2 regions of the Aminipila luticellarii genome follow, and region 2 is predicted to be linked to the other one. Evidence: riboswitches for the same ligand, from Rfam matches in the RefSeq annotation. Region 2 holds a riboswitch; the other holds the start of a gene.
The links. A riboswitch is a leader RNA that binds a small molecule or an ion and turns the genes downstream of it on or off. The one in region 2 is predicted to bind cyclic di-GMP.

Region 1: another riboswitch for cyclic di-GMP. It lies ahead of EQM06_RS10595 (methyl-accepting chemotaxis protein); the one in region 2 lies ahead of EQM06_RS01400 (PAS domain-containing protein).

Annotation. Positions count from the first base shown of each region.
Region 1 is NZ_CP035281.1:2,282,966-2,287,399, reverse strand. Features, by position in the region: gene EQM06_RS10605 (LysR family transcriptional regulator) at 98-982, shown strand; gene mtnN (5'-methylthioadenosine/S-adenosylhomocysteine nucleosidase) at 1,003-1,713, shown strand; cyclic di-GMP riboswitch class II at 1,778-1,862, shown strand; gene EQM06_RS10595 (methyl-accepting chemotaxis protein) at 1,902-3,626, shown strand; gene EQM06_RS10590 (patatin-like phospholipase family protein) at 3,869-4,434, shown strand, end outside.
Region 2 is NZ_CP035281.1:315,365-319,798, reverse strand. Features, by position in the region: gene fliF (flagellar basal-body MS-ring/collar protein FliF) at 1-391, opposite strand, end outside; gene fliE (flagellar hook-basal body complex protein FliE) at 415-765, opposite strand; gene flgC (flagellar basal body rod protein FlgC) at 804-1,274, opposite strand; gene EQM06_RS01400 (PAS domain-containing protein) at 1,532-1,900, opposite strand; cyclic di-GMP riboswitch class I at 2,018-2,101, opposite strand; gene EQM06_RS01395 (NAD(P)/FAD-dependent oxidoreductase) at 2,354-3,739, opposite strand; gene EQM06_RS01390 (DUF1292 domain-containing protein) at 4,301-4,434, opposite strand, start outside.

The sequences.
Region 1 (4,434 bases), 780 kb from region 2:
CTTTCTGTTTTAACTATAATACTAATTACTAAATTAGTAAAACGCATCTTTTTCATCACATTGATGAAAAAAATTCATGAAAGGGAGGGATATTGTAATGAACATTTCTCAATATGAGGCTTTTCTGAAAACGATTGAGTTGGGAAGCTTAACAAAAGCTGCTGAAACCTTGGGATACACCCAATCCGGATTAAGTCATATGATGAATGCATTAGAAAGCGACTGTGATTTAAAGCTGATGATGCGGGATCGTTCAGGAGTTCGCATCACTGCCGACGGCCAGCAGCTTTTGCCGTATTTTCAAACCATATGCAACGGACAGCATAATTTATCTGAAAAAATCAATGAAATACACCGATTAGAATTCGGTCTTGTCCGGGTAGGGACCTTTACCAGTGTGTCGGCGCAATGGCTTCCGGGTATTATAAAAAGATTCCATGCCGATTTCCCTAAGATTCAATTTGAACTGCTGCATGGAAGCAATAATGAAGATTTGGAGGACTGGGTCATAAACGGGCGTGTGGATTGCGCTTTTGTCAAAATTCCCACCAGACAGCCATTGGAAGCAATTTTTCTCCGAAGAGATCCTTTTGTGGCCATTCTGCCAAGCAATCATGATTTAGCAGACCATCTCTTTCTGCCTGTTTCCGCACTTACTGAATATCCGTATATCAAATTGGATGAAAGTGCGGATGATGGAATCTCAGATATATTTGAAAGCCATCAGATCAGACCTAACGTCCGCTTTGTTGAAAAAGAGGATTATGCGATAATGGCTATGGTGGACAATGGGCTGGGAATCAGTGTGCTGCCGGAGTTGGTGTTAAAGGATACGGCTCGTAAAATTGTGATTAAGAAACTGGATATTCCGGCGTACAGGGATATAGGAATCGTTGTTAAAAATAAAAAAATGCTTACGGCCTCAGCGCAAAAGTTCGTGTCATATGTGCAGGAATGGATCACAGAGGAATATAATTCATAGTGGAAGGAGTGAATAAACTTATGGGTAGACCAATCGGAATCCTTTGCCCTTGTGAAGGAGAATTCAAGCCGTATGAAGAGGCTTTTAAAGAAGAAACAAGGAAGAGCAGTGCGGGGCTGACCTTTTTAGAGGGAACCATAGCCGGCACTCAGGCAGTCTTTGTAGTATCCGGCGTGTGTAAGGTCAATGCAGCTCTTGCGGCGCAGATGATGATCGATATGTATGAAGTGCGATTCCTTATCAATTCAGGAACAGCCGGCGGTATGGCACGGCACGTTGGATTGCTGGATACCGCCGTATCTACGGAAATCTGTTACCACGATGTCAATCCGGTAAACTTAGTAGAGCTATATCCGTTTATGGCTGCGGAGACCCCATACTTTAAAGCGGATGAAAAACTGCTTCAAGCAGCAAGAATAGCAGCAGAAGGACATCCCTTTACTCAGAAGATTCATTTTGGACGGATGGCCACAGGTGAAAAATTTGTGGTGGACAAAGAGCGAAAGGAAATCAATGAACAATTTTCACCCTTATGTGCCGATATGGAAACTGCAGCCGTTGCGCATACTTGCTATGTAAACAAGGTCCCTTTTATTGCAGTGCGGTCTATAACGGATACGGAGGAGCACAGCGGGGTCGACAATTGTGAAGCCAACTTTCTGACAGCAGCCAAGCGTTCAAAAGAGTTTGTTGTACAGCTGCTTCAAGAAATATCAACAAATAATTTATAATTTGACAGAAAATTACAGACCCAAATATTGCTAAAAAACCGTTTCCGTGATAATATATCTGATAAGAAGATAAGGAAACGAAGAAATACATATTTTATGTGGGCATCTTAATATGTATGGAGTCAGTGATGCAACCTGCCGTATCTCCGAATTGAATAAAACTTAAGCAAAGGAGAAGGAACGCATCAATGACAAAAAAAGCAAGCATTAAGACAAAGCTCGTACTTTTTTTCGGACTACTGATTTTGATAATGGTCTTTATACAGGGAGTGGTATCTTTTGTTGAACTGACGAAAGCCCATAACTCGGCGATTGCAGCAGAGAAGCAAAAGTTTGATGTAGAGATAAAAACCAGTGTTGACAATCTAATCAGTGTTCTGGATGTAAATCATCAGCGATACTTGGACGGCGAAATCACACATGATGAAGAAATGAACGCGGCGAAAGAAATTGTGAGGGATACCAGATATAACGGCGGTGACGGATATTTCTGGGCAGATTTGGCAGACGGAACCTGCATGGTACATATGAATCCAGCCTATGAAGGAAAGCAGAGATTTAACGAAAAGGATTTGGAAGGGACATACTTTATTCAGAATCTGATTAAAGCCGGTAATCACAAGGGCGGTGATTTTACAGAGTTTTACTTCACAAAACCGGATAAAGAAGGCAGCTTCCTAAAGCGTGCGTTTACGGAGGAATATGAGCCGTATGGCTGGTATATCAGTACCGGCAATTATTATGAAGATATAGAAAAAACAATCAGCCACTATCAGATGACGAAACGGCTTTCTTTGATCGGTATTGTTATATGCGGCGGGGCCATGGGCGCACTTGCGATTGTATCCATGACTGTTATTGCCGAAAAAATGACAAGACGGTTAAAAAGTATTACCCAGCGTTTGGAGCTTTTGGGACAGGGTGATCTGCATTCCCCGGTTCCGGACATAGCCAGCGGAGATGAATTAGAGACATTATCCTTGGCAACGAAGCAAACGGTTAATCATTTAAGTGAAATTCTTCACGACATCGATGACACCATGAAGAATTTCTCCGATGGGAACTTTATTTTACAATCCAAGACGGATTATCAGGGAGATTTGTCAGGAATTAATGATTCCATTCATAAATTCTCCGTGAATATTTCAAATACTTTAGCCCAGATCAATACTTCTTCGGATGAAGTGGCGCGCGGCTCGGATCAGGTGGCTGCCGGTTCGCAAACGCTGGCTCAGGGTGCTACGGAGCAAACAGCAGCGATTGAAGAATTATCTGATTTTGTAAATGATATGACGCTTAATATTCAGCAAACCTCTAATGATGCGGAGCAGGCTAAGAAAATTGCGGATGATTCCAGCATTGCCTCCGTTCAGGGGAAACAGCAGATGCAAAAAATGATAGAAGCCATGGATAAGATCAGTTATGCTTCCAGCGAAATTGGGAAGATCATCAAGACCATTGACGACATTGCGTTCCAAACGAATATTCTTGCACTTAATGCTGCTGTGGAGGCGGCTCGTGCAGGAGAGGCCGGTAAAGGTTTTGCTGTCGTGGCAGATGAAGTTCGGAATCTGGCAGGAAAATCGGCAGAGAGTGCAAAGAATACCTCTGAATTAATTGAACACTCTATGAATGCCATTTCCAACGGTACGTCCATTGTTTCTGAAACGGCGGACTCCTTAAACGATATTATTTCAAGCGCTGAAAAATCGTCAGAAGTCATCCAGCATATTGCAGATGCAGCTATTTTACAGGAAAGGACCATTGGAGAGGTGAATTCCAGACTGACGCATGTATCTGAGGTAATTCAGATGAATAGCGCTACTGCAGAGGAAAGTGCCGCATCAAGTGAAGAAATGTCGGCTCAGGCCACTATGCTGAAAGAACTGATTCAGCACTTCAAATTTAAATAGACCGATAGAAGAGCTCGCTGAGGTTCAAGCTTCAGCGAGTTTTTGTATACCAAAAAAGATAAATGGTATGTGCAATAGGTTATTTTGGCAGGGAACAAGGACTCCTAAAAGATTAAACAAGGCGGAATCAAAGAGTTGAAATTTTAGCAGGCCGGGATTAAACTGTAAATATATACTAAGAAATGAACGATAATATTCAGACCTGTGAAAATGCAAAAAGGCTGAAAAGGTGGGAGGTACGAATGAAAACGGGAATTGTGGATGTGGGAGGCGGACTTAGAGGAATTTATGGAGCAGGCGTGTTTGATTATTGCATGGATAAAAAAATCACATTTGATTACTGCATAGGCGTTTCTGCCGGAAGTGCAAATATTGCCTCTTTTTTGGCAGGACAGAGAAAACGTAATTTTGCATTTTATTTTGAATATCCATTCAGAAGAAAATATATGAGCCTGCATAATTTTATTAGAAAGGGATCTTATATAGATTTAGACTATGTATATGGGGCTCTTAGTAATGAGAACGGGGAGAATCCACTGAATTATCAAGGGCTGATAACGAATCCGGCCGAGATGAAGGTGGTTGCCTCAGAAGCCGTCAGCGGAAAAATAAAGTATTTTGAGAAGACGGATTTGAGTCAGAACAATTATGGCATACTGAAAGCCTCATCCTCCATTCCTGTAGTCTGCAAGCCGTATTTGATTGAGGATACCCTTTACTTCGACGGGGCACTAGGAGATCCGGTGCCGATCCGAAGGGCTTTTTCAGACGGATGTGATAAAGTGGTGGTAATCCTCACGAAGCCTCG
Region 2 (4,434 bases):
AGTCCGTGGACATTAAGCTGACATTGTCTTTAAAAATGTCGTATGTAAAACCGCTCTTCGGATAGCCTTCCGATGCCAGAGCCACCTTGACCTTGTCAACCGTCTCTTCGGGTACATAGATCGTATTGTCCTGATGCTTATATTTAATGCCCTGATTTTCTAATATACCGATTACTTCCGTAGCCTCCGGATCCTCCAGCCCCGTATACAGCACCGCATACTCGGTAGAGTTCAGGGAAAGAGCAATCGCAAAAGAAGCTGCAATAACCAATATCGCAACCACCGCAATAATAATCTTAGCTTTCTTACTGAGCTTACTGTTTATGGGACCCAGTTTGTCTGCTATATTTGTCTTTATCTGTTTAAATCGTTCTATCAACCGTTCTCGCAATGTCCTGCCACCTTATCCTAACCTTACACACTCATACGCATGATTTCATTGTATGAATCAAGAGCCTTATTCCTCAATTCAGCCAAAAGGTTAATCGACAGCTGAGCTTTTGCGATGTCGATACTATATTGATGCAAGTTGTCGCTTTTTCCAGTTGCCAGCGCTTGAGCATCCACATTTACCTGCTGATCGGTGTTAATGACATCCTGAATGGCTTCTTCATACACGGTCTTGAATGGAATCTGCGCACCCTGCGCTGATCCGGCATCAGTGATATCATTTGTGCTGTTTACAAGCTTGTCGCTGCCGTCCGCTTTGTTTAACCGGCTTATATCCGCAATGCTGTTCAGTGTCTGTATAGGATCTATAAACATACTTTTACTACCTCCAATTACTTTTGCACACGAATCGGTTATTTACCAATCTCCAGTGCCTTCTGTGCCATCATTTTTACGGCGTTCAAAACCGTAACATTCGCCTGATAGGATCTCGTAGCGGCCATGCTGTCAATGGTTTCTTCCAGCATATTTACGTTGGGAAGTCTTACATATCCGTTTGCATCCGCATCGGGGTGTTCTGGATTATATTCGGTCTTAAAATCGCTCTGATCTTCAATAATGCCGCTGACCCGTACTCCCGGCGAATAGTCCCGCCGGATCATTTTTCCATCTTCATCCTTTTCAAGGATGGCCTGATTGAGAGAATCTTTAAAGGAAACGTCTCCGGCCTTATCTTCAAACACTACCATTTTTCGTCGATAGGGTCCCCCGGCTTCCGTCCGCGTTGTGTCGATGTTCGCCACATTCTCAGAAATAATATCCAGCCTCTGCCTCTGTGCAGTCAATGCGGAGGCGCTTATATTCATAGAATTTAAGAACGACAATATACATACCACCTTTCTGGCTTCGTGAATAAGATCATTCACGCATTTATCATAAATAAAATGTATTCGTAATAAATCAAGTTCGTTTATTTTTACATTTTTTCTAAAAAATGGATATACCCTTATCCACTTTTTTATTCTTCCTAAATTATATATTATTCAACATTTTTTGCAACTATTTTGCTTTATAAAATGTTGAATGTTGTAGAAAAATGTTCATTATTTTTTAATTTTCAGCAAACTTCAGGCGGCATCTTCTATAAAATACCCGCTGCCAGGTTCTGACTCACATCAGTTATATCCGTTTCTACGATATTCATCGTGACGCGTTCCGGATTGCATATTAATTTTCCCTTGCAAAGCAGGCATTTATATCCCCCATCCTTGCACCTGACCTTTATATCAAAATTCAGTGTATTTTTTTGATACTTCAATGCCTCCTCAATTAATATGTTCATCTGGATTCTGCTTTCTGCATCCAGCAGCTCCCATACATTATTCTGATACGCAGCCTTCAACTCCTCCGGCTGATATTTTCTGGTCACATAATAATTCTGATTCGCATACAACAATTTGTGCACATTTGATGCGGTTATATCCACTACCGCAATTCCTATATTACTCATGCTTCTCTGCTCCTTTTGACTTATATGTACCCTTTGTTAACCTTTACATGCGATTTACTACTTGATATGATTTATTACACGAAAAAAACTCCTATTGCACAATTTAGGAGTTCTAATATATGCAACTGGCTGCCATCTCACTTGAGTTCAGGCCCTATAGCTTTGCGTCACAGGCTTTCGGCTGCTTTGCTAAATCTTCAGTTTTAACCATTCATATCCCACAAATTAAACCGGATTAAAACATTTTCACATATTACATCTTATTTATGGAAACAGTGCAATTTTTTAATATTATAGCATATATTTTATATTTATCAATATAAATTCTTGATAATTCTACCAAATCTACCCTTATTTTTACTTTAACTTGTCTAATTTTGTAGATTTTTGTCGAAAAAATAAAAAGCAAGGTATGTTTGATGTAATTTACCTTGCTTTTCCTTCTAAAGTGACTTATTTTGAATATTTTTCTGCTAAAATTCGACCCAGGTGAACGCCGCTGGCTGAAGCCTGCGAGAGCGAGTGGGTCACACCGGAGCCATCTCCCAAGGCATACAGGCCCTTTATCTTCGTCTCAAGATTTTCATTGACCTCTACCCGTGAATTGTAAAATTTTACTTCCACGCCATAAAGAAGGGTATCTTCATTGGCCGTTCCCGGGGCAATCTTGTCCAGCGCATAAATCATTTCAATGATATTGTCCAGCTGTCTCTTAGGCAGCACCAGACTAAGGTCTCCCGGCGTTGCCTTCAAGGTCGGTCTTGTAAAGCATTTTTCCATACGCCTTTCACTGCTTCTTCTTCCCTTCACCAGATCCCCGAATCGCTGCATCAGGACTCCGCCGCCCAGCATATTGGACAGTCGGGCTATGGATTCCCCGTATTCGTTGCTGTCTTTAAAAGGAGCTGTCAGCTTATTGGAGACCAAAAGGGCGAAGTTCGTATTCTCTGTTCGAAGAGACGGGTCTGCATAGCTGTGTCCGTTTACGGTCACAATTCCGTTGGTGTTTTCCGCCACGACCTCTCCATAAGGGTTCATACAGAAGGTCCGCACCATATCGTTATACTTATCCGTCTTATAAACAATCTTACTCTCGTATACTTCGTCTGTAATGTGCTTGAAAATTTCAGCGGGCAGCTCCACTCGAACGCCTATATCCACGCGGTTCTGCTCCAGCCCGATATGCATCTGATCACAGATGCCTGAAATCCATTTGGAGCCGGAACGCCCAGTTGCCAAAACCAGATCGTCGCACTGATATTCTTCTCCTTTATTGGTCTTAACGCTAAAGGTCCCATCCGGATTTTGGGCGACCTCCGTAACGGTTGCATAAAATTCCATTTCGACCCGTTCTTTCGTGTAGTTACAGATTCTCTCCAGAATCTGAACATTTCGGTCTGTTCCCAGATGTCTTACCTTTGCATCCAGCAGATTCAAATTATTCCTCAAGGCCGTCGTCTTTAAATCGGAATTTCCCGTGGAATAAAGCTTGGCGTCCGCCCCTCCGAAGCTGCAAAGGACCTCGTCCACATACTCCATAAGCTCCATGGCTTTTTCCTGACCTATGTACGTATGCAGGTCTCCGCCGAACTTGGTCGTAATGTTGTATTTTCCATCCGATAAGGTTCCCGCTCCGCCATATCCGTTCATAATGTGACAGGGTTCACATTTAATGCAATTATCTGTTTTTCCAAGCTTAATAGGGCATATTCTTTTCTCAAGAGGCGCCCCTTTATCTAACATTAAAATCTTTGCTTTATTATCAAGCTTTGTAAGCTCATAGGACAAGAATACTCCGCTTGCACCGGCTCCGGCAATTATAATATCATATTTGTTCATACTATCTATATCCTCCAACTGCTCGGTCTTTTTTTGACCACACATAGTTACTATATCCGAAACCGTATTACAATTCAACTATTAAATAAATTTATCTGTTATTTCATATGCATAAACATGTATCTCTGTATGCAATAGCAAAATTACAGATAAAAATTTCAATTTTATTCCTCAAATTACAGCAAATTTGTGTTCTGTTGAAAATTTCCTGTAACCTATTATAAAACTGCCTATTGACATTGTTTTTTAATAGGTATATGCTTAAAAAAATTAAGGGAATTGGTCAGGTTTTATCCCCATAGAGTCTGATTATTCTTCATAGTCTGCTCCGATTATTGCAAAATCATCGAAAGACAGGCTTGTGCAAACGTTTTTTTAAATCGGCGATTTGACAAAACGGATTGCTTGGGTTCCCCTAAATAAATAAAAAATCAGCAAATCAAAAAACAGAGAGTGTACACTCTCTGTTTTTTGTTGTTTCTATTTTTGAAAGGCAGGAAACAAACCCAACTGATCTAATTTTTAAGATGATGAAATTTCATATCTTTATAAAAGAATCGGCTATTCTTCTTCAGCTGTCAGCTTGTCAAATTCAGCTACAACTCGCTCAAATTCCGCGTCATCATCGATATCGACTAATTCGAATTCTTCTTCGCCCACTTCCTTATATCCATAGATGTATACATCATCTGTTC